4 regions of the Streptomyces sp. NPDC002867 genome follow, and region 1 is predicted to be linked to each of the others. Evidence: riboswitches for the same ligand, from Rfam matches in the RefSeq annotation. Region 1 holds a riboswitch; each other region holds the start of a gene.

Evidence for each region. Region 1 has a riboswitch for cobalamin ahead of ACWD0A_RS26370 (ribonucleoside-diphosphate reductase subunit alpha). Riboswitches for the same ligand answer to the same signal wherever they lie in the genome.
Region 2: it holds a riboswitch for cobalamin, as region 1 does, so the genes downstream of both, ACWD0A_RS03165 (energy-coupling factor ABC transporter permease) here and ACWD0A_RS26370 (ribonucleoside-diphosphate reductase subunit alpha) in region 1, are expected to answer to the same signal.
Region 3: it holds a riboswitch for cobalamin, as region 1 does, so the genes downstream of both, ACWD0A_RS13050 (FecCD family ABC transporter permease) here and ACWD0A_RS26370 (ribonucleoside-diphosphate reductase subunit alpha) in region 1, are expected to answer to the same signal.
Region 4: it holds a riboswitch for cobalamin, as region 1 does, so the genes downstream of both, ACWD0A_RS17315 (class I adenylate-forming enzyme family protein) here and ACWD0A_RS26370 (ribonucleoside-diphosphate reductase subunit alpha) in region 1, are expected to answer to the same signal.

The regions. Positions count from the first base shown of each region.
Region 1 covers NZ_JBSFUR010000035.1:57,223-64,226, reverse strand. Annotated here, with positions in the region: gene ACWD0A_RS26380 (D-Ala-D-Ala carboxypeptidase family metallohydrolase) at 1-19, shown strand, start outside; gene ACWD0A_RS26375 (ribonucleotide-diphosphate reductase subunit beta) at 82-1,095, opposite strand; gene ACWD0A_RS26370 (ribonucleoside-diphosphate reductase subunit alpha) at 1,095-3,488, opposite strand; cobalamin riboswitch at 3,629-3,760, opposite strand; gene ACWD0A_RS26365 (GNAT family N-acetyltransferase) at 3,805-4,305, opposite strand; gene mctP (monocarboxylate uptake permease MctP) at 4,390-6,024, opposite strand; gene ACWD0A_RS26355 (DUF3311 domain-containing protein) at 6,021-6,302, opposite strand; gene ACWD0A_RS26350 (GntR family transcriptional regulator) at 6,510-7,004, opposite strand, start outside.
Region 2 covers NZ_JBSFUR010000003.1:10,048-17,051, reverse strand. Annotated here, with positions in the region: gene ACWD0A_RS03195 (hypothetical protein) at 161-298, shown strand; gene ACWD0A_RS03190 (methyltransferase family protein) at 406-1,020, opposite strand; gene ACWD0A_RS03185 (ArsR/SmtB family transcription factor) at 1,193-1,528, opposite strand; gene dhaK (dihydroxyacetone kinase subunit DhaK) at 1,907-2,899, shown strand; gene dhaL (dihydroxyacetone kinase subunit DhaL) at 2,949-3,563, shown strand; gene ACWD0A_RS03170 (PTS-dependent dihydroxyacetone kinase phosphotransferase subunit DhaM) at 3,560-3,973, shown strand; cobalamin riboswitch at 4,068-4,263, shown strand; gene ACWD0A_RS03165 (energy-coupling factor ABC transporter permease) at 4,293-4,982, shown strand; gene ACWD0A_RS03160 (energy-coupling factor ABC transporter substrate-binding protein) at 4,979-5,377, shown strand; gene cbiQ (cobalt ECF transporter T component CbiQ) at 5,384-6,133, shown strand; gene ACWD0A_RS03150 (energy-coupling factor ABC transporter ATP-binding protein) at 6,130-6,972, shown strand.
Region 3 covers NZ_JBSFUR010000010.1:146,286-153,289, forward strand. Annotated here, with positions in the region: partial or broken gene ACWD0A_RS13035 (SRPBCC family protein) at 1-231, shown strand, start outside; gene ACWD0A_RS13040 (ABC transporter substrate-binding protein) at 378-1,382, opposite strand; gene ACWD0A_RS13045 (ABC transporter ATP-binding protein) at 1,434-2,261, opposite strand; gene ACWD0A_RS13050 (FecCD family ABC transporter permease) at 2,261-3,352, opposite strand; cobalamin riboswitch at 3,453-3,579, opposite strand; gene ACWD0A_RS13055 (hypothetical protein) at 3,604-3,744, opposite strand; gene ACWD0A_RS13060 (hypothetical protein) at 3,856-4,227, shown strand; gene ACWD0A_RS13065 (hypothetical protein) at 4,277-4,615, opposite strand; gene ACWD0A_RS13070 (oxygenase MpaB family protein) at 4,897-5,790, shown strand; partial or broken gene ACWD0A_RS13075 (aldehyde dehydrogenase family protein) at 5,882-6,477, shown strand; gene ACWD0A_RS13080 (cytochrome P450) at 6,655-7,004, shown strand, end outside.
Region 4 covers NZ_JBSFUR010000015.1:141,819-148,822, reverse strand. Annotated here, with positions in the region: gene ACWD0A_RS17335 (AAA family ATPase) at 1-66, opposite strand, end outside; gene ACWD0A_RS17330 (hypothetical protein) at 338-520, opposite strand; gene ACWD0A_RS17325 (hypothetical protein) at 625-1,446, shown strand; cobalamin riboswitch at 1,525-1,667, shown strand; tRNA gene ACWD0A_RS17320 (tRNA-Arg) at 1,880-1,955, opposite strand; gene ACWD0A_RS17315 (class I adenylate-forming enzyme family protein) at 2,144-3,799, shown strand; gene ACWD0A_RS17310 (M6 family metalloprotease domain-containing protein) at 3,817-5,115, opposite strand; gene ACWD0A_RS17305 (TetR/AcrR family transcriptional regulator) at 5,468-6,085, shown strand; gene ACWD0A_RS17300 (MFS transporter) at 6,285-7,004, shown strand, end outside.

The DNA.
Region 1 (7,004 bases):
TCCCAGCTGCGGCATCTGACCACGGAAGCGGCCCGCACCTCCCCCGTGCGAGGTGCGGGCCGCGGCCTGTTTCCGTGCGGATCAGAAGTCGTCGTCGAAGGAGACCGATCCCTCCACCGCGACCTGGTACGCCGACGGACGCCGCTCGAAGAAGTTCGTCAGCTCCTGGACGCCCTGCAACTCCATGAAGGAGAACGGGTTCTGGGAGCCGTACACCGGGGCGAAGCCCAGTCGTGTCAGGCGCTGGTCGGCGACGCACTGCAGGTACTCGCGCATCGACTCGGTGTTCATGCCCGGCAGCCCGTCGCCGCACAGGTCACGGCCGAACTGGAGCTCCGCCTCGACGGCCTCGTGCAGCATGTCCGTGACCTGCTGCCGCAGCTCGTCGTCGAACAGCTCCGGCTCCTCCTTGCGGACGGTGTCCACGACCTCGAAGGCGAAGTTCATGTGCATCGTCTCGTCGCGGAACACCCAGTTGGTGCCCGTCGCCAGTCCGTGCAGCAGTCCGCGCGAGCGGAACCAGTAGACGTAGGCGAAGGCGCCGTAGAAGAACAGCCCCTCGATGCAGGCGGCGAAGCAGATCAGGTTGAGCAGGAAACGGCGGCGGTCGGCCCGCGTCTCCAGGCGGTCGATCTTCTCGACCGAGTCCATCCACGTGAAGCAGAACTGCGCCTTCTCGCGGATGGAGGGGATGTTCTCGACGGCGGCGAACGCGGCGGCGCGGTCGTCCGGGTCGGGCAGGTAGGTGTCGAGCAGCGTCAGATAGAACTGGACGTGCACGGCCTCCTCGAAGAGCTGACGGCTCAGGTACAGCCGCGCCTCGGGGGAGTTGATGTGCTTGTAGAGCGTCAGCACCAGGTTGTTCGCCACGATCGAGTCGCCCGTCGCGAAGAACGCGACCAGCCGGCCGATCATGTGCTGCTCGCCCGGCGTCAGCTTGGCGAGGTCGGCGACGTCGGAGTGGAGGTCGACCTCCTCCACCGTCCAGGTGTTCTTGATGGCGTCCCGGTAGCGCTCGTAGAAGTCCGGGTAGCGCATGGGACGCAGGGTCAGTTCGAAGCCCGGGTCGAGCAGGTTCTTGTTCTCCACGGTCATTACTGGCAGGCCTCGCAGGACTCGGGGTTTTCGAGGGAACAGGCGACGGCGTCGGGGCCGGCGGCCGCCTGGACCGGGGGCACCTCCGCCGAAGGCTGGGGGAGGATCGTCGCCTGCGCGGCGCGGGCGATCCTCGTCGCCGGGCGCGAGCGCAGGTAGTACGTCGTCTTCAGGCCCTGCTTCCAGGCGTACGCGTACATCGACGACAGCTTGCCGATGGTCGGCGTCTCCAGGAACAGGTTCAGCGACTGGGACTGGTCGAGGAACGGCGTACGGGCCGCCGCCATGTCGATCAGGCCGCGCTGCGGGATCTCCCAGGCCGTCCGGTACAGCTCGCGCACCTCGGCCGGGATCCAGGTGAAGTCCTGCACCGAGCCGCTGGACTCGCGCAGCGCCTCGCGGGTCTGCGCGTCCCACACGCCGAGCTTCTTCAGCTCGTCCACCAGGTAGGAGTTGACCTGGAGGAACTCGCCGGACAGGGTCTCGCGCTTGAAGAGGTTGGAGACCTGCGGCTCGATGCACTCGTAGACGCCCGCGATCGAGGCGATCGTCGCCGTCGGCGCGATGGCGAGGAGCAGCGAGTTGCGCATGCCGACGGCGGCGATCCGCTCGCGCAGGGCGGCCCAGCGCTCGGGCCAGTTCAGCTCCACGCCGTAGTGGTCCGGGTGCAGAACGCCGCGCGCCGTGCGCGTCTTGTCCCATGCCGGCAGCGGGCCGCTGCGCTCGGCGAGGCCGGCGGACGCCTCGTACGCGGCGAGCATGATGCGCTCGGCGATGCGGGTGGACAGCGCGCGTGCCTCGGGTGAGTCGAAGGGCAGCCGCAGCTTGAAGAAGACGTCCTGGAGGCCCATCGCGCCCAGGCCCACGGGCCGCCACTTGGCGTTGGAGCGCCCGGCCTGCTCGGTCGGGTAGAAGTTGATGTCGACGACCCGGTCGAGGAAGGTGACCGCGGTGCGGACGGTGGCGTCCAGCCGCTCCCAGTCGAGGTACCCGCCGTCGGCTCCCTGCTCGACGAAGGCCCCCAGGTTCACCGAGCCGAGGTTGCAGACGGCCGTCTCGCCGTCGTCGGTGACCTCCAGGATCTCGGTGCACAGGTTGGAGGAGTGGACCGTGTGGCCGGGCTCGGCGGTCTGGTTGGCGGTGCGGTTGGAGGCGTCCTTGAAGGTCATCCAGCCGTTGCCGGTCTGCGCGAGCGTGCGCATCATGCGGCCGTACAGGTCGCGCGCCGGGATGGTCTTGCGGGCCAGGCCCTTGGCCTCGGCGGCGCGGTACGCGGCGTCGAACTCCTCGCCCCACAGGTCGACGAGCTCGGGCACGTCGGCCGGCGAGAACAGCGACCAGTCGGAGCCCGCCTCGACGCGCCGCATGAACTCGTCGGGGATCCAGTGCGCGAGGTTGAGGTTGTGCGTACGCCGGGCGTCCTCGCCGGTGTTGTCGCGCAGCTCCAGGAACTCCTCGACGTCGGCGTGCCAGGTCTCCAGGTAGATCGCGGCGGCGCCCTTGCGCCGGCCGCCCTGGTTCACGGCGGCGACCGAGGCGTCGAGTGTCTTCAGGAACGGGACGATGCCGTTGGAGTGCCCGTTGGTGCCGCGGATCAGCGAACCGCGGGCACGGACGCGCGAGTACGAGAGCCCGATGCCGCCCGCGTGCTTGGACAGGCGCGCGACCTGGTGGTAGCGGTCGTAGATCGAGTCGAGCTCGTCGAGCGGCGAGTCCAGCAGGTAGCAGGACGACATCTGGGGGTGGCGGGTGCCGGAGTTGAAGAGCGTGGGGGAGGAGGGGAGGTAGTCGAGCCGGCTCATCAGGCCGTACAGGTCGGCGACCTCGTCCACCGAGCGGACGCTGTCGTCCTCGGCGAGGCCGCAGGCGACGCGCAGCATGAAGTGCTGCGGCGTCTCCACGACCTGACGGCTGATGGGGTGACGCAGCAGGTAGCGGCTGTAGAGCGTGCGCAGGCCGAAGTAGCCGAAGCGGTCGTCGGCGGCCGGGTCGACGAGCGCGTCGAGCCGGGCCGCGTGCAGCGCCACGAACGCGGCGGTGCGGTCCGCGATCAGGCCCTCGCGATGCCCGACCGCGACGGAGGCCGAGAACGACACGGCGCCCTGGCCGGCGGCCTCGTCCGCGATCGTGCGGGTCAGCAGCCGGGCGGCGAGACGGGAGTAGGCCGGGTCCTCGGAGATCAGACCGGCGGCGGCATCGGTGGCGAGGGAGCGCAGTTCGGCCTCGTCCGATCCGGCGTGCCGCCCGCGCAGCGCGGCGGCGGCGACCCTGCCGGGGTCGGTGTCGGGCAGATCGGCCGTCAGATCCGTGAGGGTCCGCAGCAGGCCGGCCCCGGGACCGGCCGTGGTCTGCTCCGCGGTGCCTGAAGCCGGATCGGCTGGCGCGATGGTCATGTGATGCTCTCCCTCGCTCGGCTCTGGGCCGGCGGGGGAGGCGGGGACCATGCCGGCGCGGGCCCGCGGACGGGCAGCACGAGGCACGGCGTCCACCGGCCCTACCGCGAGGCCCGGACGTCTCGGCACCCGGTTCGGTCGAGCCGGATGCACCGTCGGCAGGTCCTCGGACTTGTCGGGTACGCACAGCGCACCGGATCACACCGTTGCGGGACAGTTCCGGATTCGCACCGGATTCCCCTGCGGCGACAGCCAGATGAGCATACATGTGGGGGCGGGGTGCTGCGCATGCCCCCACATGTTGTGTCTCGCGGGCTCAGAGCTCCAGGGCGTACGTCAGCAGGGGAACGTTCTCGACCGGTGCCCAGTCCCGCTCGGGGGTGCGTACGAAGCCCAGCCGGGCGTATATCCGGTGCGCCGCGTGCATCATCGGCTGCGTCGACAGCACCACGCGCACGCACCCGGGCACCGCCCGGGCCCGGTCGACACAGGTCCGCACCAGCGCCTCGCCCACCCCGCGTCCCCGGGCCTCCTCGGCCACCGACAGCGTCCGGAACTCGGCCTCGCCCGGACCCGCGAGGTCGGCGTACGGGCCGCCGGCGGGAACGAAGGCCACCCCGCCGAGCACGGTTCCCCGCCCGTCCACGGCGACGTACACCTCCGTGTGCGCGGCGCGTCCCGCGACGTCCCGCAGCACCTCCAGATACGGGTCCTCCTCGCCGAAGTCGAGCATTCCGCCGCGCAGATACGCCTGCGCGGTCAGCTCCCCCAGCGCCCCGCACTCCCCGGGTTCGATCCGCCTGATCGTGATGTCCATGCCCGGCAGTGTGCATCAGAGCACGACGAAGGGCCGCCGCATTTCCCTGGGGGGAGATGCGACGGCCCTTGCGTACGCGATCCGTCAGTGGCCGCCGGGGGCGCCCGCCGTGGCCGGCGGCAGTTCCACCTCGACGCCCGGGTCGCCCGCGTCCGCCGTGTAGTCGGACGGGCTGGTCTCGTCGACGCCGTCCGGGGCCTTGGCCGCCTTCAGGACGAAGGTGAGCACCACGGTGACGACGAGGTTCAGCACGAACGCGGTGAGGCCGATGTAGCCGATCTCGCCGATGCCGGGGATCTCGGCCGACGAGCCGCCGAAGTGCTTCTGTGTCGGGCTCGCCACGCCGTAGGCGGCCACCGTGCCGTAGATCATGCCGACCGCCCAGCCGGCGATGAGCGCCCAGCGGTGGAACCAGCGGGTGAACAGGCCGCCCACCAGGGCCGGGAACGTCTGCAGGATCCAGATGCCGCCCAGCAGCTGGAAGTTGATCGCCACGGTCTTGTCCATGGTGAGGACGAAGGCCAGGGCGCCGACCTTGACCAGCAGCGAGACCAGCTTGGAGACCTTGGTCTCCTGCGCCGGGGTCGCGTCGGGCTTGAGGAAGTCCTTGTAGATGTTCCGGGTGAACAGGTTGGCCGCGGCGATGGACATGATGGCCGCGGGGACCAGCGCGCCGATGCCGATCGCCGCGAAGGCGACGCCCGCGAACCAGTCCGGGAACATGTTCTCGAACAGCTGCGGGATGGCCAGCTGACCGTTGGTGACCTTCACGCCCGCCGCGATGGCCATGAAGCCGAGCAGGGCCAGCAGGCCCAGCATCAGCGAGTACAGCGGCAGGATCGTGGTGTTGCGGCGGATCACCTCACGGCTGCGCGAGGACAGCGTCGCCGTGATGGAGTGCGGGTACATGAAGAGCGCGAGCGCCGAGCCCAGGGCCAGGGTGGCGTAGCCCCACTGGCCCATCTCGCCGGGTACCAGGGCGCCGACGGGCTTGTCCGTGGCCGGGTTGATCTGCGAGAACTTCTCTCCGGCGGCGGAGAAGATCGCGTCGAAGCCGCCGAGCTTGATCGGGATGTAGATGATCGCCACCGCGATGACGATGTAGATCAGGGTGTCCTTGACGAAGGCGATCAGCGCCGGCGCACGCAGTCCGGAGGAGTACGTGTAGGCCGCGAGCACACCGAAGGCGATCAGCAGCGGCAGGTCCTTGATGAACCAGTTGGTGTTCTCGCCACCGCCGACGCCCATGACGTCGAGCACGGCCTGGATGCCGACCAACTGGAGCGCGATGTACGGCATCGTGGCGAGGAGGCCGGTGAACGCGACCGCCAGGGACAGGCCCTTGGAACCGAAACGTCCGCGGACGAAGTCGGCAGTCGTCACGTACCCGTGCTTGTGCGACACCGACCACAGGCGCGGCAGGAAGGTGAAGATCAGCGGGTAGACGAGGATCGTGTACGGCACGGCGAAGAAGCCGGCCGCGCCCGCCGCGTAGATGGCCGCCGGCACGGCGACGAAGGTGTATGCGGTGTACAGGTCGCCGCCCAGCAGGAACCAGGTCACCCAGGTGCCGAACGATCTGCCGCCCAGGCCCCATTCGTCGAGGCTGTGCTCGTTCTCGGCCTTGCGCCAGCGGGCGGCCAGGAAGCCCATGACCGTCACGGCCAGGAAGAAGAAGATGAAGACGCCGAGTGCGACGCCGTTCACGCCGTCCTTCATCGGGAGGCACCTCCCTTGCGGGCGCGCTGGTCACGCTGCCACAGCTTGTAGGCGATCATCGTCAGCGCCGTCGACACCACGACCCAGAGCATCTGGTACCAGTAGAAGAACGGCATGCCGATGAACGTCGGCTCGACCTTCGCGTAGGAGCCGACCCAGAGCATCGCCACGAAGGGTGCGAAGAGACAGAGGGCGATGATCACGCGCACCGGTGTGACGACCGGTTGTTTCGCTTCGGGCGCTTCAGGCGCGTCCGGTGCCTCGGGCACTGCTGACATGCGGCTCCGTCCCCTCACTGGTCACCTGTTGTAGTGCGCAGGAAATCTAGGCGAGCCGTTCGAGTCCCGTCACCCCCGGTCCGCATATCGGTACGGCAACGACTTCGCGCCACGGCTGCGCAAAACATGACATGGCGTCGCAACACGCTGCGACGCCATGCCGGACACCCTGTCAGGTGGGGGACGTACGGCTCCGGGGCGCGTGTCTCAGTCCTTCGGCCGCTGGAGCCGAGCGACGAACTTGTAGCGGTCCCCGCGGTACACCGAGCGGACCCACTCCACCGGTTCGCCCTGGGCGTCGAGCGAGTGGCGCGAGAGCATCAGCATCGGCAGGCCGACGTCCGTGCCGAGCAGCCCCGCCTCGCGCGGGGTGGCGAGAGACGTCTCGATCGTCTCCTCGGCCTCGGCGAGATGGACGTCGTACACCTCCGCGAGGGCGGTGTAGAGCGAGGTGTACTTGACGAGCGACCGCCGCAGCGCGGGGAAGCGCTTGGCCGAGAGGTGCGTGGTCTCGATGGCCATGGGCTCGCCGCTGGCCAGCCGCAGGCGCTCGATCCGCAGGACCCGCCCGCCCGTCGAGATGTCGAGCAGCTCCGCCAGCGTGTCGTCGGCTGTGACGTATCCGATGTCCAGCAGCTGGGACGTGGGCTCCAGGCCCTGTGCCCGCATGTCCTCGGTGTACGAGGTGAGCTGCAGCGCCTG
Region 2 (7,004 bases), on a different contig from region 1:
AGCTGCCGGAACGGGCGTCTGCTCGGGCTGGCCCGGCACACACTCCTGAGCCGCGTGCGAGGGGCCGTGTTCGCCCCCGTGATGGTCCATCGGTCCGTGGGGAGCCGCATGCCGGTCGATGCCGTTCGATGCGGACACAGCCGCTCTGTCGAGGTGACCGGTGATCCCGTCCATGCTCACGCCGTGCGCGTACACGAAGGCGAAGAGCGTGATCGCCACCCACAGCAGGCGCAGCGGACCCGCAGAGGAGCGGGCCCGCGGCATGCGGGAAGTCGACCGAGCCGTGACCATGCCGTGATCTTAACCACTCGCCTTGCCGTCCGCCCGCCACCAAGTCCCCCACGGCCCGCGTTTGGCCGGAATCCGGTGCGCGGACGGCAAGAGCCCTGGACGGGAGGAAGCGGTTCAGGCCCTTTGTCTGCCGATACCCGGCACAAAGCGTCCGACTCGGGCCGTGTAGACGGCGTACCCGCCTCCGTGCAGGTCGGCCAGATACGGCTCCTCGACGACGCGGACCTGGAGTTGGACCGCGGCCACCAGGGCCGCCAGCGCAAGGACCGCGACGGGATTGGGCACCATCAGCACGAGACCGGTTGCGGTGACGGCCATGGCGGTGAAGACCGGGTTGCGCACGTGCGCGAACAGGCCGGCGGTGACCAGGGCTGTGTGCTCGTTGTCGTCCACGCCCACGCGCCAGGAGGCGCCCATATCTGTTTGGGCCGCCAGAGTGAGTGCCGTCCCGGCCAGGGTGATGGCCAGTCCCGTCCAGTGCAGGACCGGACTGTCGGTGCCCGGCAGTTCGCGGAGGCCGGCGAGTGCGGCCACGGGTGCGGTCCCGCCCCCGATCAGGGCGGCGACGAACAGAACGCCGGCCCACCAGGAGGCTGAACCAGGGCGGCCGGAGGTGCCGCGGAAGCCGGCGTCGCCGGTACGACGGCGCTGTACGACCGCACGGATACCGAAGGCCGTCACCATCCAGCCGAGGTACAGGACCAGCGCCGTCCAGGCCCATCCGTTCATCGCCGGGCCTCCTTCACCGGGGCGCAGCAGGCAAAGCCGGGACGGCAGCCGCATGCGTCTCCGGCCACCTCGCCGTCCGCAGGTGCTGTCACGGCGGCGGGGGCCGCGCGGCAGCCCTTGCCCCGCCAGGCGCCGCGGCGGGCCGGGGACGGCCCGAGGGACATCACGGTCATCAGCAGCAGCCCTTCTCGTCCGCCTCGGCGCATGTGCGGTCGGACTCGACGGCGACCACGGCGGTGCGCAGGTCGTCGAGCACATGCCCGAGGCGCTCGTCGGCCAGTTCGTACCGCGTGCGGCGGCCGTCGGGCACGGTGACGACCAGGCCGCAGTCCCGCAGGCACGCCAGGTGGTTCGACAGCCGGGTTCGGGAGATGCCGAGGGCGTCCGCGAGGTCGGACGGGTAGGCGGGTGCCTCGCGCAGGGCGAGCAGGAGCCGGCAACGGATCGGGTCGGCGAGCGCACGGCCGAACCGCACCAGCACCTCGATGTCGGGAGCAACAGGCAGCACACGCCGAGAGTACATGGAATTCTGAATTCACGAATTTCTGGACAGTTACCCTGCGGCCGTCCCCGACAACCCCGGGATCCCGGCGCGAACACGGAGGCCCGCATCCAGGGGAACGGCGCGGATACGTCGGTCGGCAATCGACGCGTCGTTTCCCCTTCAAGCGCGTCTCTTCGATACTGGGTGCGGCAGCCATCAAGAGCGACAACAGAGACGGAAACGTGCCTGACGGGCAGTCAGGAAAGTCAGCATCGAGTCAGCAGCCCCGCCGGACACCGACGGACGTCGCCACCGGCCGCCAAGAGCCACCGCCGCCTACCTACCTGCTGACCAGGTAAAACCTGCTCAGGGCCCTAGCTGGAACTCCCCCAGGAGGAACCGTTGAGAATGCTCATCAACGTCCCGGAGACCGTCGTCGCGGATGCGCTGCGCGGGATGGCCGCCGCGTATCCCGACCTCAATGTCGACGTGGACAACCGCGTGATCGTCCGGCGGGACGCACCGGTCGCCGGCAAGGTCGCGCTCGTCTCCGGGGGCGGGTCGGGGCACGAGCCGCTGCACGGCGGGTTCGTCGGGCCCGGGATGCTGGACGGAGCCTGTCCGGGCGAGGTGTTCACCAGTCCCGTGCCGGACCAGATGGTGAAGGCCGCCGCCGCTGTCGAGAGCGGTGCGGGGGTGCTGTTCGTCGTGAAGAACTACACCGGCGACGTGCTCAACTTCCAGATGGCCGCGGAGCTCGCCGAGGACGAGGGCGTTCGGCTCGCCACCGTGCTGGTCGACGACGACGTCGCCGTGACGGACAGCCTGTACACGGCGGGCCGGCGCGGCACCGGTGCGACCCTGTTCGTGGAGAAGATCGCGGGCGCCGCCGCCGAGGAGGGCGCCCCGCTGGAGCGGGTCGAGTCCCTCGCCCGCCAGGTGAACGCGTCCTCCCGCAGTTTCGGCGTCGCGCTCAGCGCCTGCAGCACTCCCGCCAAGGGCGGGCCCACCTTCGACCTGCCCCCGGGCGAGCTGGAGTTGGGCGTCGGCATCCACGGCGAGCCGGGCCGCGAGCGGCGGGCGATGATGACCGCGCGGGAGATCGCGGACTTCGCCGTGGGAGCGGTCCTCGACGACCTGCGCCCCACCGGCCCGGTCATCGCCCTCGTCAACGGAATGGGCGGCACCCCCCTGCTGGAGCTGTACGGGTTCAACGCCGAGGTGCAGCGGGTGCTGACCGAGCGCGACGTGGCGGTGGCCCGCACGCTCGTCGGCAACTACGTGACCTCGCTCGACATGGCCGGCTGCTCGGTGACGCTGTGCCAGGTGGACGAGGAGCTGCTGCGGTTGTGGGACGCGCCGGTGCAGACGCCCGCCCTGCGGTGGGGACGCTGAGCCTCGCCCCGCCCCCTCCCGAACCGATCATCCGAACCGAGGAGATCCCGTGCTCGACGCCGCATTCTTCCGACGCTGGCTCACGGCCGCCGCCGCGGCCGTGAACCGTGAGGCCGACCGTCTGACCGAGCTGGATTCCGCGATCGGTGACGCCGATCACGGCACCAATCTCCAGCGCGGGTTCGCGGCCGTCGTCGCGGCCCTGGACAAGGAGCCGCCGACCGCGCCCGGAGCCGTACTGGTCCTGGCGGGACGGCAGTTGATCTCGACGGTCGGCGGGGCCTCCGGACCGCTGTACGGGACGCTGCTGCGCCGTGCCGGCAAGGCCCTCGGCGACGACGCCGAGGTGAGCGCGGGGCAGCTGGCCGAGGCGCTGCGGGCGGGCGTCGAGGCCGTGGCGCAGCTGGGCGGGGCGAAGGCGGGCGACAAGACGATGCTGGACGCCCTGGAGCCCGCGGTGGCGGCGCTCGGCGACAGCACGGAGTCGTTCGCCGCGGCCCGGGAGGCGGCCGAGCAGGGGGCGCTGGCGACGGTGCCGTTGCAGGCGCGCAAGGGCAGGGCCAGCTATCTCGGCGAGCGCAGCATCGGGCACCAGGACCCGGGGGCGACGTCGTCGGCGCTGCTGGTGGCCACGCTCGCCGAGACGGCGGAGGCGGCCGTATGAGCGACACCGCCCAGCGGGTCGGGATCGTGCTGGTGTCGCACAGCGCGGACGTGGCGCGCTCGGTCGCCGCGCTGGCGCGCGGGCTCGCGGGCGGCGGGGAACTCGCGCCGGTCGCCGCGGCGGGCGGCACGCCGGACGGCGGTCTCGGCACCAGCTCCGAGCTGGTCTCCGCCGCGGCGGCGGAGGTGGACCGCGGCGCGGGCGTGGCCGTGCTGGTCGATCTGGGCAGCGCCGTGCTCACGGTGAAGGCCCTTCTCGCCGAGGGCGACGAACTTCCCGACGGCACCCGGCTCGTGGATGCCCCGTTCGTGGAGGGCGCGGTGGCCGCGGTGGTGACCGCGTCGGCCGGGGGCGACCTGGACGCCGTGGAGGCGGCGGCCTCGGAGGCGTACGGGTACCGCAAGGAGTGACGGGAGCGGTGCGTGCGGCCGGGTGTGGCGAACGGCTCACCCGGCCGCGGGCCGGTGCACCCGTGCGCGGCTTGTGATGTCGCTGGTCGGCGCACTACTGTCACGGAGCCTTGGTGTTCGGGAAACCGGTGCGGTACCGGTGCGGCCCTCGCCACTGTGATCGGGAAGTCCGGCTCCACCCCTCAGGGGAAGTCACTGGGCCACCGCGCGAGAGCGCGGTGCCTGGGAAGGCGGAGTCACGGGCGGCATGACCCGTCAGCCAGGAGACCGGCCGGGGCGCGTTGTCCATCCACGAGGTGCTGGAGAGGGTCTCCCGACCATGCATATAGCCGAGGGGTACCTGCCCCCGTTGCACGCCGCCGCCTGGGGCGTCGCGGCCGCCCCGTTCGTCGTCCACGGTGTACGTGCCCTGACGCGCGAGGTCAAGGCCCACCCCGAGTCCACCCTGCTGCTCGGCGCCTCCGGCGCCTTCACCTTCGTGCTGTCCGCCCTGAAGATCCCGTCGGTGACCGGCAGCTGCTCCCATCCGACCGGCACCGGGCTGGGCGCGATCCTGTTCCGTCCGCCGATCATGGCGGTGCTCGGCACGATCACCCTGCTGTTCCAGGCCCTGTTGCTGGCGCACGGCGGTCTCACCACGCTCGGCGCCAACGTGTTCTCCATGGCGATCGTCGGTCCATGGGCCGGTTACGGGGTCTACCGGCTGCTGCGGCGGTCGGGTGTCCCGCTGATGGTCGCCGTGTTCTTCGGCGCGTTCGTCGCCGACCTGTCGACGTACTGCGTCACCAGCGTGCAGCTCGCGCTGGCCTTCCCCGACCCGAGCAGCGGATTCGCGGGCGCGCTCGCCAAGTTCGGCGGCATCTTCGCGCTCACGCAGATCCCGCTCGCGGTGAGCGAGGGGCTGCTCACCGTGCTGGTGATGCGACTGCTCAGCCAGTCCAGCAAGGGCGACCTGGCCCGTCTCGGCGTCCTGGTCCCGGGCGCGAGGAAGGAGGCCGTGGTCCGATGAGCCGTAACGCGAGGATCAATACGCTGCTGTTGCTGGCCGTGGCGGCGCTGGCCGTCCTGCCGCTCGTACTGGGGCTCGGCGACCACAGGGAGGAGCCGTTCACCGGCTCCGACGCGCAGGCGGAGACGGCGATCACGGAGCTGGAGCCGGACTACGAGCCGTGGTTCTCCCCGCTGTACGAGCCGCCGTCGGCCGAGATCGAGTCGGCGCTGTTCGCACTCCAGGCCGCGCTCGGCGCGGGGGTGCTGGCGTACTACTTCGGCCTGCGCAGAGGACGCAGGCAGGGTGAGGAGCGGGCCGCGGCGCGCGCGGGCGCCCTCCCGGGAGAGGCCGCCGGAGAGGCGCCCGGAGCGGAGCCCGGCAGCGGGGACGCCCCGGCCGCGAAGCTGCCGTAGGCGCCGATGCTCCCGATCGACGCGGCGGCGCACAGCAGTCGCTGGCGCCGCCGCCATCCCTGTGAGAAGGCCGTGCTCGGGCTGGGGCTGACGGTGACGGCCGTGTGCCTGCCGCCTTGGCCCGGCGCCGTTCTCGTGGCCGCCGCCTCCCTCGCCGTCCTGCTGGGCCCGGCCGGGGTCGCGCCCCGGCAGCTGTGGCGGGCCTTCCGCATCCCCCTCGGGTTCTGTGTCACCGGGGCGCTGCCGCTGTTGTTCGCCGTGGGCGGCGAGGCGGGGCCGGTGGCGTTGGCGCCCGACGGTCCCGAGCACGCCGCCGCGCTGCTGCTGCGGACCTCGGCGGCGTCGCTCGGGGTGCTGCTGTTCGCGTTCACCACGCCGGTCTCCGACGTCCTGCCCCGGCTGGTACGGGCGGGCGTGCCGCCGGCGGTGGTGGACGTGGCGCTGGTGATGTACCGGATCAGTTTCCTGCTGCTGGACGCGATGAGCCGGGTCCGCCAGGCGCAGGCGGCCCGTCTCGGCCACACGAGCCAGGCGGCGGCGTGGCGTTCGCTGGCGGGGCTGGGAGCGACCGCGTTCGTCCGCGCCTTCGACCGGGCCGGCCGGCTTCAGGCCGGGCTCGCCGGACGCGGTTACGACGGCACGCTGAGGGTCCTCGTGCCGCGTGCGTCCGTGTCGCGCCCCTTCCTCGTCGCCGTGGCCGCGCTGCTGGCAGGCATCGTGCTGCTCACCCATCTGCTGGAAAGGTTCGTCCTGTGATCGTTGAGCTCGTCGACGCCGGTTTCGCGTACGAGGACGGGCCCGTCGTGCTGAGCGGCGTCGGCCTCGCGCTCCGGGAGGGCCGCTCCACGGCTCTGCTGGGGCGCAACGGCAGCGGAAAAACCACCCTGCTGCGGCTGTTGAGCGGCGGGCTGCGCCCGGCGACGGGCCACGTCCGGCTGGACGGCGAGCCGGTGACGTACGACCGTGCCGGGCTGACCCGGCTGCGGACGAGCGTGCAGCTGGTGGTGCAGGACCCCGACGACCAGCTGTTCGCGGCGTCGGTCGAACAGGACGTGTCGTTCGGCCCGATGAACCTCGGGCTGCCGGAGGAGCAGGTACGCGCCCGGGTGGACGAGGCGCTGGCGGCGATGGACATCGTGGCGCTGCGGGACCGGCCGACGCATCTTCTCTCGTACGGACAGCGCAAACGGGCGGCGATCGCGGGCGCGGTGGCGATGCGGCCGCGCGTGCTCATTCTGGACGAGCCGACGGCGGGGCTCGATCCGCATGGCCAGGAGCGGCTGCTGGAGGTGCTGGGCACGCTGGGCGCGTCCGGTACGACGGTGGTCATGGCGACCCACGACGTGGATCTGGCCCTGCGCTGGGCGGACGATGCGGCCGTCCTCGCGCCGACGGGCCTGCGCACCGGTCCCGTCGCGGAACTGCTCGCGGACCAGGCCCTGCTGGACGCGGCGCGCCTGCGGAGGCCGTGGGGCACGGCGGTGGCGGAACTGCTGAGGTCGCACGGCCTGCTCGCCCCTGCGGAAACGGGGCCCCGCACCCCGGAGGACCTGTCCCACTGGGCTGCGGGCCCGGCCCGGGCCGGCACGGAGTAACCCCGCCGCGCGTGGCGGGCCGTCGCGCGAGG
Region 3 (7,004 bases), on a different contig from region 1:
CGGTACGTCACCTTCACCGACGAGGAGCCCGAGGGCTGGCGCGGAGAAATCCGCGACGGCGAGGTGGTCCGGACCCACGAGGAGGCCGTGGAGGAAGAGGAGGAAGCGGCCGCGTACGAGGACGAGGAAGACGAGAACGGGTACGAGGAGGAAGCCGAGGAAGGCAAGGACGAGGAGGGATACGAGGACGAGGAATACGAGGGCGAGGAGGAGGAAGAAGAAGAAGAGTGAGAGCTGCGCAGCGTGCTGCACGGGTTCGGCGAGGAGACCCCCACGGCCCGCTTCGCCCCAGCCCGGACCGGTGCTGCGTACGGCTCGACCCGGCCGCCTGACGACGACGGGGCAGGACCGGACCGGCCGGGGGCACACGTCCGGTCTCAGCGAGGCGTCACCGACCGCAGGTAGGCGCCGAGTGCCGCGACGGCCGCCGGATTACGGGGGCTTTCCACCAGGTCGACGTAGTCCAGCACAAAGATGCGCCGGTGCTTGACCGCCGACACCTGGGCGAGCGGCGGGTAGGAGAGCAGGAAGTTCTTCTTCTGCTCCGCGGTGGTGTCGCCGTAGTCGTTGACGACGATGACGTCGGGGTCGCGCTGGACGACGGTTTCCCAACCCACCGTCGTCCACGAGTCCTTCAGGTCCTTCATGATGTGGTCGCCGCCGGCCTTGGTGATGATGTCGTCCGGCGCGGCGAAGCGGCCGGAGGTGAAGGGCTTGTCCTCGCCGCTGTCGTAGAGGAAGACCGTCGGCCGGTCCGCCCCCTTGGGCGCCTTCGCCCCGGTGGCGCCGATCTGCCGGCGGAAGTCCGCGATGAGCTTTCGCGCCCGCTCCTCCACGCCGAAGAGCTTCCCGAGGTTGCTGAGATCGGTGTAGAGCGCCTCCAGCGGCGGCATGATGCCCCGCGCCTTGTCGCGGCCGTTACGGCAGGACTCGGTGAGGACGTACGAGCTGATGCCGACCTTGCGCAACGCGTCCGGTGTCAGGCCGTTGTCCTCGCCGAAGCCGTAGTTCCAGCCCGCGAAGACCAGGTCGGCACGGGCGTCCAGGACGACCTCCTTGGTGATCCGGTCCTTGGAGAGCCACGTCACCTTGTCGTAGCCGGTTTTCCAGGGAACGCCGGTCAGGTCGCCCTTGTCGTCCGGCATGACGAAGCCGGCCATCCGGTCCTCCAGGCCGAGGGCGAGCATGATCTCGGTGATGCCCACGTCGTTGGTGACCACCCGTTCGGGGACCTTGTCGTACGTCACCTGGCGACCGCAGTTGGTCAGCGTGACCGGGCCGTTGCCCTTCGCCTGGGGCGTCGGTGCGACATGCGCGCCGCACGCCGTCAGGCTCAGGGTGAGCGCGGTGGCGAGGGCCGCGCGTCGCAGGGCGTGGATCATGGTGCTCCTCATCGGCAGGGGTACGGGGAAGCCGAGGACGTTCGTCCCGGCTCAGGAAGCGGGCAGGTCGTCGGGACGGGCGATGCGGTCGAACAGCAGTTGCACGGCGCCCGTCACCGGATGCCGTACGCGGTGTGCGCGCACCCCGAAGACGTCGGCCAGCAGCTCGGGAGCCAGGACGTCGTCCGGCGGGCCGGAGGCGACGATGCGGCCGTGCGCGATCACGTACAGCACGTCGCAGTGGCCCGCCGCCAGGTTCAGATCGTGCAGGGCGGTCAGTACGGTCGGTCCGCCCCCGGACTCGGTCCAGGGGGATCCGCAGGCCCGCACCAGCGACAGGACGTCCAACTGCTGGGCGATGTCGAGGTGGTTGGTCGGCTCGTCGAGCACGAGCACACGGGGCTGCTGGGCCAGCGCGCGGGCGATCAGGACGCGCTGCCTCTCACCGCCGGACAGGGACAGGAAGGACCGTTCCGCGAGATGAGCCGCGCCGACCCTGGTGAGCGCGTCGCGGCAGATCCGGGCGTCGTCCGGGGATGTGCGAGCGCCCGGGACCGGGCCGCGCCGGTGCGGCAGGCGCCCCATCTCCACCACCTGGGCCACCGTGAAATCGAACTCGGCCGACGAGTCCTGCGGCAGCGCGGCGAGCCGGCGGGCACCGGCGCGCGCGTCCATGGCGTGCAGGTCCTCGCCGTCCAGGCGCACGGTGCCGGCGGTGGGACGCAGCGCCCGGTACACGCAGCGCAGCAGCGTCGACTTGCCGCTGCCGTTCGGCCCGACGAGGCCGACGACCTGGCCGGGAGCGGCGTGCAGGGTGATGTCCCGGACGAGGCGGGCGCCCGCGACGTCGACCGACAGGTCCTCGATGTCGACACGCATCAGCGGCCCCCGAACGCGTAGCCGCGGCGGCGCATCAGCAACAGGAAGCAGGGCACGCCCACGACGGCCGTGACGACGCCCACCGGCACCTCCGCCGGGGCGAGCACCGTCCGGGAGACGACGTCCACCCACACCAGCAGCACCGCTCCCGCGAGGGGCGTCACGGCGAGCACCTGCCGGTGGCCGGCGCCCACCACCATCCGTACGAGGTGCGGCACCATCAGGCCGACGAATCCGATCGCCCCGCTCACCGCCACCACGGTCCCCGTGACGGCGGCCGTCACGACGAACAGTTCCCTGCGCAGCCGCCGGGCGTCCACGCCCAGTGCGGCGGCCGTCTCGTCCCCCATGGCAAGGGCGTTGAGCCGCCCCGCCGACAGGGCGAGATGGACCGTCCCGGCGAGCACGGTGGCGGCCGCGACCGGCACCGAGCCCCAAGTCGCCCCGCCGAGGCTGCCGAGCAGCCACATCATCGCCGACCGGGCGGCTTCGCCACGGTCGGCGCTGAACACCATGAGGGTGGTGACGGCCGAGAAGCCGTAGCTCATCGCCGTACCGGTCAGCACCAGCCGCAGCGGCGTCAGGCCGTGCGCACTGCGCGCCGCCGCGTACACCAGGACCATGGCCGCCAGCGCCGAGCCGAAGGCGGAGACCGGCAGCGCCCACATGCCCAGGACGGAGAACGCCCCCAGGAGGATCACCGCGTTGGCCCCGACTGCCGCCCCGGAGGAGATGCCGAGCACGAACGGGTCGGCGAGCGCGTTGCGGACCATGGCCTGTACGGCCACACCGACGGTGGCCAGGCCTGCGCCCACGACCGCCGCCAGGACGGTTCGGGGCAACCGGATGTGCCACACGATGGCGTAGGCGGACTGTTCGTCGGCCCGTATGGTGCCGCCGGTCAGACCGGCCCGCAGCAGGTGCAGCACCTGGCCCCACGTCAGGTCCGAGGCTCCGAGGCCGACCGCGCACACGAGGGAGAGGAGAAGCAGGGCGGCGAGTGCGCCGGCGAGCGGCGGAGCCGGTATGCGCCTGGGGACAGGCGGAGCCGGCGCGGCGGTGGCCGCGGACGGGGACAAGCTGACGGACACGCGTGCGGTCCTTCGCCTCGGGCCGCGTCCGTACGCATCAAGGGGTGGCCCTCATGACGAGGACGTGCGCCATCCCTCTCGCAGTCCGCGGCGAGCAGTCGGGAACTCCAGCCGTCCCACGGGTGATCGGGCTTGCGCGGCCGACCCTGACGGGCGATCGCGCTTACCGTTGCGGGTCAGCGCCGGATTCCCACCGGACTTCCCCCACGGGACGCAGTGCGCAGCGTAGCAAGCACGGTGGACCTCCCCGTTCAGCGCGTGGAGCCTCCACGGGCCGCGGCGAGGTCGTCGAGGTTCTGCGCCACCGCTGTGGCGACCGCTGTGGCTCCGACGCCGCCGAGGAACTCGTCCTTCAGCCCGCGACCCGCCGGGGGATTCCCGGCGAAGGCCATGCGGATGGGCGGCCGCTTCGCCGGTTCCGACGGCGCCGTTCGCAAGACCGGTGGAGGAACGGCTCCGGAAAGGCGGCACATGTCCGCGCCCGCCCCGTAGAATCGGCGCTCATGTCGAACCCTGATGACCTGCTCGTCGACATCGCCGCCATGGTGGAGTCCGAGCACTCCAATCAGATGTCCCTCACCGTCGTGATCCCCGGCGCCGTCATCACCGGACGGCTGGCTCCGGAGGCCGTCTGGCGGGAGCGAGTGGCCGAAGTGCTGAAGGACTCGAACCAACTGGGCGCCTTCTCCCCCGTGTTCACGAGGCCCGGAGGCTGGCGCGACCGGCACGGTGAAGCCCCCTCGTACCTGCACTTCCATGTCGCGAGAATTCTCCAGGGCAGTGTGGGGATTCCCGAGACCGGCGGCATGTACCGCATCGCCATCAAGGACGTGAGCGCCTGGACAGTGGGGGACTTCAGCTACTCCGACCGCTGAGCGGACGGCCTTCGTGGCGGCGGGCCGGGGACTCGGCGGACGGTCCGGCTCACGCCACGTGGTCGCTGTATCCGCAGACCCAGGCGAGTGCGTCGTGCACGCCCCGGACGTAGTCGCGCTTCCCGGCCTGCAGGGTGGGATCGTCCAGCTGGACCACTGCCGCGTCCACCTCGGCGGTCAGCAGCCGCAGGCCGGGAATACCGTCGGCGCCCGCACCGGTGACGGGTGAACGCTCCGCATGTCCCATCGCCCACTCGTAGGCCGCTGCCGCGCCGGAGGAGAACTCGGGCGCCGTTCTGCGTGCCGCCAGGCCCTTGAACACGAAGGCGACGTCCTCGTGCACCCTGACACCGATTCGCTGCTCGCCCTGCCGCTCGTTCGTGGTCACGTCGACCGACTTCCCTTCACCGGCAGCTCCTGACGTCCGCCGTCCAGGTCCTTCTCTGACCCGGCCCTGAGAGGTGAGTGGCCAGGTTCCCATATGTCCCTCCTGTTCCTCGGATGCGTTTTCGGTCGGTACCACGGACGGGTTCCCCCTCACCCCGCGCCTACGCGCACGACGACGCCCCCGCGTCCGAATCGCGCCGGCAGGTGCCCGGTGCGGGCCCCGGCGGCCCGGCACGCCACGCGTTGGTGACACCCCCGCCCGCCCGGGTCGATACTTGGGCCATGAACGGGTCCGCGCCTGTCGTCGGGGACCTGCGCAAGCGGGTCGGAGCCGGGATCTTCCGCCGCGTCGCAGGGCCGGCCGGTCCTGCCAACAGGGAGCGCATCCACCACACACCGGGACCACGGTGGTTCGGGCCCGAGCGGCCCATCCGTACCGTGCAAGGTGACGCGTCCATGTTCATCGGCGGGCTGCGCGCCCTCCTCCTGCAGTCCCTGCACCCCCTCGCGATGGCGGCCGTGGCCGCGCATTCCGGATACCGCGGCGACCCGTGGGGCCGTCTGCAGCGCACGAGCACCTTCCTCGCCGTGACCACGTTCGGCACCGCGGACGACGCGCAGGCGGCCGTGGACCGCGTCCGCGCGGTACACGAGCGCACACGGGGCACGACGGCCGACGGCCGGCCGTACCACGCGGCCGACCCGCACCTTCTGGGCTGGGTCCACGTGGCCGAGGTCGACAGCTTCCTCGGGGCCCACCAGCGCTTCGGCGCCCACCCCCTCGACGGCGCGGGCTGCGACGCGTACATCGCCGACATGGCACGCGTGGCATCTGCCCTCGGCGTACTCGATCCACCGCGCGACCGGCGTGAACTGGCAGACCGGATCGACGCCTACCGCCCCGAACTGTGCGGCACCACGGAAGCCCGCGAGGCGGCACGGTTCATCCTGCTCCATCCGCCCCTGCCGCTCGTGGCCAAGGGCCCCTACGCCCTGCTGGCCGCGAACGCGGTCACCGCGCTGCCCCCGTGGGCCCGCAGCTCCCTGGGCCTGCCGAACCCGGGCCCCGCCACGGAGACCGTCGTCCGTCTCACCGGCCACGCCCTCACCCGGGCCATCCGCTGGGCCCTGGCTCCCTCCCGCACCGCACCGACCGCGCGACGACCGCCTCGGTGAGGACGCGGAAACGGCCGTGCGGTCAGTTCCGGGGGATGCGCCCCTTGCAGTGCATCGCGGTGCGCAGCAGAGCGCTGTCGGCGCCGAAGCCGGGCTCGCGCGGCTGACCGCGGTGTACCAGAAGCTGCCCATCGGCGACCCGTTCGACGAGGGCACCCTCGTCGGACCACTCGTCTCCGGCACGGCGCCCGACGCCATGCAGGACGCCCTTGCCCGGGTGCAGGCACAGGGCAGGAAGATCCTCGTGGGCGGCAACCGGCGCCTGGCCGACGCCGCGCCCCGGGCCGCTTACGCCGAGCCGGCCATCGTCCGCGTCGACGAGCAGACCGACGTCGTCCGGGAAGAGACCTTCGCCCCCATTCTTTACGTGCTGACCTACGACACGATCGAGGAGGCCATCGCCCTGCGCAACGACGTACCGCAGGGCCTGTCGTCGAGCATCTTCACCCGTGACCAGCAGGAAGCCGAACTCTTCCGGTCCTCGGAGGGCTCCGATCTGCGGCATCGCCAACGTCAACATCGGCACGTCGGGTGCGGAGATCGGCGGCGTCTTCGGTGGCGAGCAGGAGACCGGCGGCGGGCGCGACTCCGGCTCCGACGCGTGGCGCGCCTACATGCGCCCAGCCCACCAACACGATCAACTACTCCGGCCGCCTCTCCCTCGCCCAGAACGCCAGCTTCCTCTAGGCCCGCACCGTCACAGCGGCCGGCCCCGCCGCCCCCTCCGAGGGCCCGCCCGGGCGGGGGCGCGCGACGCCCTGCTCATCCGGTCGGTTATCGTGTGGCCTCGGCCCCGAGCGGGCAGCTTGGTCAACTGTCCCCCCGTCGGGTGATGGTCCGTACGCCTTGACGGAGAACACGCGCGTGGCAAGCACGGAGACACGTCCGGCACCCCTGCCGACCGGCCTTCCCGGCATTCCCGGCCTCTTCGACCCGCCGTTCGTGGCCGACCCGTTCCCCACGCTGGCAGTGCTGCGGAGCACCTCGCCCGTCCACTTCGATCCCGGCACCGGCCTGTGGCTGGTCAGCCGCTATGCGGACGTGCGGAGCGTGCTGCTGGATCCGGGGACGTATCTGCCGGACAACGCCCAGCACTCCGTGACGCCCCTGCCCGTGCGCGTACTGCGCATCCTCGCCAGGGCGGGTTTCTCCCTGCCGCCCGCACTGGCCAACAACCGCGGCGCCGACCACGCGGACCTCCGGCGCCTGGTCAT
Region 4 (7,004 bases), on a different contig from region 1:
GGCGCGCGGGCCGGGCAGGGCGGCGAAGCGGGTCAGCTCGGCCCACTCGAAGTCGCGGTCGAACATCTCGGCAGGTTTGTCCACGGCACACCTCTGCATGGATAGGTGCGCTTATTATATCTGGACTTATTCAAGAGTGTTTTCATTCGTGCGTCCGTGCCCGGCGTTGGCCCGGGACGGTGGCGAGGGCAGGGATCGGGGCGGGGTGGGCGGGGGTGGTCACCGCGATCGCGGATCACCGTGGAGGCCGTCTTGCACCTTTGAAGTGCCAACCCGCCAGTGTTCGAACCGGCATCGCTGTCTCGCTGGTCGCGAACGTCGCAGCCGTTCCCTGCGGTCAGCTCACGGCGGACAGGTGATGTGCCCCGGCCGCCCGCCGCCCACCCCGCAGAAAGGGATCGCCGCAGCCGCCGAACCCGGACGCGGCGTCGAAGGCCCGTTCCTGCTCCGCCCGGGCACGTTGCCGCGTATCGCGCTGCTTCTTCTTCGCACGCCGTCGTTCCTGGGTGCGTTTGCCCACTGCGGTACCTCGTGCTCGCGAAGGCGTTGCCGTCTCCGCACCGAGCGTAGTGGCCAGGGCCGCCCGCTCGCCCACTCTCCCGGGGGGTGCGCTTGAATGACCGCATGGCTGTGGTCATGGACGAGGGGACGGTGTACGCGTTCGCCGACGACACCGAGGTCACCGAGGGGCGGACCCTGCTCGCCGACGGTGCGGTGATCGAGGCGGAGAGCGAGCCCCGCGGCATCGGCGGCCTGGTGCGGGACGGCTCGGGCGCCGCTCGCGGTGTATGGGTGCAGGTCGTAGGTCGGGAACTGACGGCGGAATGCGACGGCCCGTGCGCCCTGGCGTCAGGACGCTTGTGCCGGCATGCCGTGGCACTCGCCCTGCACGCCGTCGAACGGCGCCTGCCCTGGCACGCCGCACCCGTCGACGACACCCCCTGTGCCCCCGGCGAAGCCCTGGACGCACTCACCGCCGTGGAGAAGGCCGCGGTGCTGGACCGGCTGCTGGATGCTCGGCCCGAACTGCGCGCAGAAGCAGACCAGTTGGCCGTCCACTTGCTCGCCCCGCGTGCCCGCGTCGAACTGACCGCCCTTCAGGAGGGGACGGCGGCCGAGGTCGAGCAGGCCCTGCGCACCCTGGACAGCCACCATCTGAGCACCGGCTATCGCCCGGGCTTCGGGTACACCGACGTATACGAGGTCGCGAGCCGTCTGATCGAGCCGATCATCGAGCAGTACGAGGCCGATGTCCGTCGCCGTCTGGCGCTGGGCATGCCTGACGCGGCCGAGGCCGTGGCCCTCGGCGTACTCGACGGCCTGGACGCCTGCGAAGGCGACTACGACGGCGACGAGGTGCTGTGCTACGCCGGGGAAAGTCTCGCCGAGACCTACGGGTACAAGATCCGTGAACTGATGCGCACCGCAGGCCGAGCCGTGGAGTAGACCCGCCCTATCCCTTCACGTGTCTCGCCGCACAGCCGAGGGCTTGGCACGGTGGCGCGTCGTTCCGGGACGCTTCCGGCCGACAAGCGACAGCGGAACGAGGAACCCGGTGAGATTCCGGCTCGGTACCGCCACTGTGCAGGGGGGACGACTCTCCGCCATGGCCGCCGGCCCCGTTCGGGGCGGGATCGGGGAAGCGTTGATCCCGAGTCAGGACACTCCCGCCGTCGCACCTCGACGAACCGGGGCAGATTTCCCCGAGAACGGGCCGCGCCCCTGGCGGTCAAGACGTGGGTGGCCGTCAGATCACTAAAGAATGTCCGAAGTGCGAATAATGTGCATTTCAATGTTCCCAGGGCGTTCCCATTGCACACCTGAAGGTCTTCCAGAGAGGTTCCCTGGAAGGCCTTCAGCGTGCTGACCTGCAATTTTGTGGTGCCCCCGGCAGGATTCGAACCTGCGACACCCGCTTTAGGAGAGCGGTGCTCTATCCCCTGAGCTACGAAGGCGGGGATCTGCGTGAGATCCGGCGCCTAGCCTAGCGGATAAGCTCTCCGGCCCGGTGGGATTCCCCTTTCCCCAGCTCACGCCCGTGCCGTCGGTCCAGCTCGGCCTTGACGGGGTACAGGGCGCGGCATAGCGTCGCCGGCGTACTGAGCGAGCGCTTGGAGAGGGGCGAGCCGTGCCGCAGCCCGAGATGTCCGACGCCGTGCGCGACGGGCTCACCGCGCCCGGCGCGCCCTTCGCCGTCGTGCGGGGCGAGGACGGTGCGCTGCAGTACGCGGCCGGGCCGCGCACGCTGCGGGAGTTCGTCGAGGCCACGTGGGCCTACGGGGAGCGGCCGTTCCTGATCGCCGAGAGCCGGACGTACACGTACGGGGAGTTCTTCGCCGCCGCCTGCGCCCTCGCGCGCCGCTTCACCGACGTCCACGCGCTGCGGCCCGGCGACCGGGCCGCCATCGCGATGCGCAACCACCCCGAGTGGCAGATCGCCTTCTGGGCCGCGCAGTTGGCCGGACTCGTCGCCGTGCCGCTCAACGCCTGGTGGACCGAGGAGGAGCTCGCGTACGCGCTCGACGACTGCACCCCGGCCGTGCTCCTCGTCGATGGCGAGCGGCTGCCCCGCGTGGAGGCGTGGCGGCGGGCGAACGGCGTCCCTACCGTCGTCTTCCACCACGACGGCGCGACCGCCGAAGGGGTCGAGCGGTACGAGGACTTCGACGCGCCCGACCCGCTCGCCGGGCCGCCGGCCGTGGACGTGGCGGCGGAGAGCGACGCCACCATCATCTACACGTCGGGAACCACCGGCCGTTCCAAGGGCGCCGTCGCCACGCATCTCGCGCAGGCCGGGGCCACCGTGCATCCGCGCTACCACGCCACGGCCGCCGCGCTCGGGCGCGGACTGGTGCCGGGGCAGGGGGCGGCCCCCGTCACCCTGATGACCTTCCCCTTCTTCCACGTCGCGGCCTTCACGACGCTCTACGCGATGATGGGCGTCGGCGGCGCTCTCGTCCTGATGCGCAAGTGGGACGCCGGCAAGGCGCTCGCGCTCGTCGAGCGGCACCGGGTCACCCACTACTCCGGTGTACCGACCACCGCGCTGCAACTCCTGGACGCGGCCGAGCGGGCCGGCTCCGGCCTGGAGACGCTCACCAATCTGAGCACCGGCGGGGCCGCCGCACCGCCGGACCTGGTGGCGCGGCTGACCGCCGCGTACGGGCGGCGGATCGAGCCGCGCAGCGGGTACGGGCTCACGGAGACCAGCGGGGGAGTGCTGGCGAACTTCGGCGACGCCTATCGCGCGCACCCCGGCAGCGTCGGCCGCCCCGCGCCCGCCGTCGAGGTCCGCATCGCCGGGCCGGGCGGCGAGTCGCTGCCCGAGGGCGAGGTCGGCGAACTGTGGCTGCGGGGCCAGGGTGTCGTGCGGGGTTACTGGCGCGACGAGCGGGCGACCGCGGAGGCGTTCCGCGACGGCTGGTTCAGGACCGGAGACCTCGCGACCGTCCGCGACGGGCGCGTCAGTGTCGTCGACCGGATCAAGGACATGGTGATCCGCGGCGGCGAGAACGTGTACTGCGTCGAAGTCGAGGGCGTCCTGCACGACCATCCCGATGTCGCCGACGCCGCCGTTCTCGGGGTGCCGCATCCGGTGCTCGGGGAAGAGGTCGCTGCCGTCGTGCAGCTGCGGCCCGGTGCCACGGCCGATGCGGAGGAGCTGCGGGCGTACGTCGGCAAGGCGCTCGCCGCGTTCAAGGTGCCCGCGCATCTGGTGTTGCGCGACGAGCCGTTGCCGCGCAATCCGACGGGCAAGATCCTCAAGCGGGAGCTGAGGGCCGGGTTCGGGACCACCTGAAGCAATCGGAGGCCGGCTCAGGAGCGGGTGATCCGCACCCGGTACACGTCGCCCTTCTCCTTGCCCACCACCGAGATGCGCACCCCGTTCTCGGCGTCCCTGAAGGTCTGGCCCGGCTGGTAGGGCGCGTCGGACAGTTCCGCGTGGACGTTGGGGCTGCGGGTGCAGCCGCCGCTGCCGGACTGGCTGTCCACCACCGTCACCGGGCCCTGACCCGTGTCCACGCTCGACCTGACCCGGTAGATCAGCACGCCCGGCTCGCACACGGCGTCGTCGTTGCCCGCCCGGGTCCGTACCTCCACCGCGTAACCGCTGTCCTCGCCCAGCGGCACGACCGCCAGCTTGGAGCCGCCGGCGGTGGCGAGCGGCGTGAGCGCGTACTCCGTCGTGCCCCGCGCGGAGGCGCAGCGGACCTGGTCGTTGTCGAGCCAGCCCAGCTTCCACTTGTGCCAGCCCAGCAGGTCGTTGTTGGCGCCCCAGTCCTCGGACATGATGTCCCAGTGGCCGGCGGCGCCGCCGCCTCCCGCGGTGTAGAGGTCGGGCAGGCCGAAGACGTGGCCGTTCTCGTGCGGCAGGACCCGGTACCCGGTCCTGGCGTACGATCCCGAGCCGTCGTCCTGGCGGCTGTAGACGAAGGACGTGTTGGCCAGCGGCACTCCGTCCGCGTACGGAGCCTCGTCGTTGCCGGAGAAGGTCACGGACAGCACGGTGTCGAGTGCGGACGGGCCGGCGTTGGGGGTGACGAGCACGTTGACCAGGTCGTACCGGCTGAAGTCGACCTTCGCGTCGGCGACCTTCACGAGGTCCTCGACGAGTTTGCGGTAGCCCGGCTCGTACGGTGACCCGCGGTCTATCCCGTACGCCGCGAACGGCAGCGGCATCCGCAGCCAGTCGCTCACCGGGGCGTGGGGGCGGTAGCTGAGCCGGCCGTACGAGCTGGTCCTGAACCACTCGGAGGTCTGGGGGAAGAACTCCGCCAGACGGTCGAGCGCCGACCCCTCGCCCACGGCGTCCGAGAAGTCGATCATGAGGTTGAGGGCGCTGATCTCGCCGGTGGAGCGGGTGTAGCCGGGTGGGGTGGGTATGCCCTCCGACATCTGCACGCCGGACACCGAGGGGATGCGGCAGGACCCGAGCCCGGGAGCGTCCGGAGCGGCCACCGGTCCCGCCGACGCCTTGGAGGGCGCGGGAATCGTCGAACTCGCCGTGGCCAGAGCCGCGAGAGTGAGGGCGGCGAACGCGGCGAGCCCTCCGAGCCGGCGGTGGCTGCTCCGGGTGCGTATCCGGGTGCGTATCCGGGGGCGGGGCTGCTGCATGCGTTCGCCTTCGGGTCCGCGGCAGCAGGCCGGACCCTGGCTGCGCTCTGTCCGTCAGCCTGTGTCGGCCTCCGGCCGGCCGCGCGCCGGGTGGTCCGATCGTGGGTATTTCCGGGCGGCAGGTTCCATCCCGGAAAGAAGTGACTCAGGTCACATCCTGTGAGGGAAATAACCGGGGAACCTCTCCCCGTTTGCACCGGTGTCCCCGCGAAACGGGGAAGGGCTCCCCGCTTCGGCGAGGCCCGTCGAGGCTCATCGCGAGCCGGCGAGGCCCGTCGAGCAAAAGGAGCCGGATCCGCAGAGACCGGAAGGAAGGGGAGCCGTGAGTCCCGCCGCCACCGAAACGCGCCGCATGTCGCGCCCGCGGGCCGACGCCCTGCGGAACCGCGAGCGGATCGTCTCGGCCGCGCGCGAGATGTTCGTCGAGTACGGGCCCGAGGTCCCGCTCGACGAGATCGCCCGTCGCGCCGGCGTCGGCAACGCCACGCTCTACCGCCATTTCCCCGACCGCGCGGTCCTCGTCCGCGAGGTCGTCATCTTTGTGATGTCCCGCGCCACCGAGCGGGCGGCTACGGCGACGGCCGATGAAGCCGACCCGTTCGCCGCCCTGCGCCGGTTCGTCCACGAGGCGGCCGACGAGCGCATCGGCGCGCTGTGCCCGATGCTCTCCGGAGCCTTCGACTTCGACCACCCGGATCTGCACGCCGGACGCGAGCTCCTGGAGGAGACCGTGCACGGTCTCGTCGAGCGGGCCCAGTCGGCGGGCAGGATGCGTAGTGACGTCGCGGTCGGGGACCTGATGGTCGCCCTCTCCCAGCTCACCCGGCCCCTGCCGGGCACCGCGTGCCTGAACATGGACCGGTTCGTCCACCGCCATCTGCAGCTGTTCCTGGACGGCCTCGAAGCGCCCGCGCGCTCCGAACTGCCGGGCGCCGCCGCCACCCTCGAAGACCTGCGGAGCAGCTCCTGACGCCGTAGCGCCGATGTCGGCATCGCCCTCGCCTCGCGGTCACCGCCGCGAACCGATCCGGTGGTGCCGGGCCGGGCCCGACCCGGCCGATGACTTCACCCCGCCTCCGGGGTCTCAACGCCGAGACCCCTTGCCCGCGGGCCTTTTGACGCCATGACGCACCTCGCGTGACCTCTCGTACTCCTTAGGTGGCCAACCCATGCCGAAAACACCCGGAACACCTGACACCTCCCTGCCGGATCCGAGCCGCTGGAAAGCTCTGGTCTTCATCGCCCTCGCCCAGCTGATGGTGGTCCTCGACGCGACGATCGTGAACATCGCGCTCCCCACTGCCCAGCAGGACCTGGGTATTTCCGACGCCAACCGGCAGTGGGTCATCACGGCCTACGCCCTCGCCTTCGGCGGTCTGCTGCTCTTCGGCGGCCGCATCGCCGACCTGTGGGGCCGCAAGCGGACCTTCGTCGTCGGCCTGCTCGGCTTCGCCGCCGCCTCCGCGCTCGGCGGCGCGGCGACCGGCGAGGCGATGATGCTCGGCGCCCGCGCCCTGCAGGGCGTGTTCGGCGCGCTGCTCGCGCCCGCCGCGCTCTCGCTGCTCGCGGTGATGTTCACCGACGCCAAGGAGCGCGCCAAGGCGTTCGGCATCTACGGTGCGATCGCCGGTGGCGGTGGCGCGGTCGGCCTCATCCTCGGCGGCTTCCTCACCGAGTACCTCGACTGGCGCTGGACGTTCTTCGTCAACATCCCGTTCGCGATCATCGCGGCCGTCGGCGCGTACCTCGTCATCCGCGAGCCGGAAGGCGCGCGCAACCGCTCGTCGCTGGACATCCCCGGCGTCGTCCTGTCGACCCTCGGTCTGGTCGCGCTGGTCTACGGCTTCACCCGCGCCGAGTCCGCCGGCTGGTCCGACGGGCTGACCGTG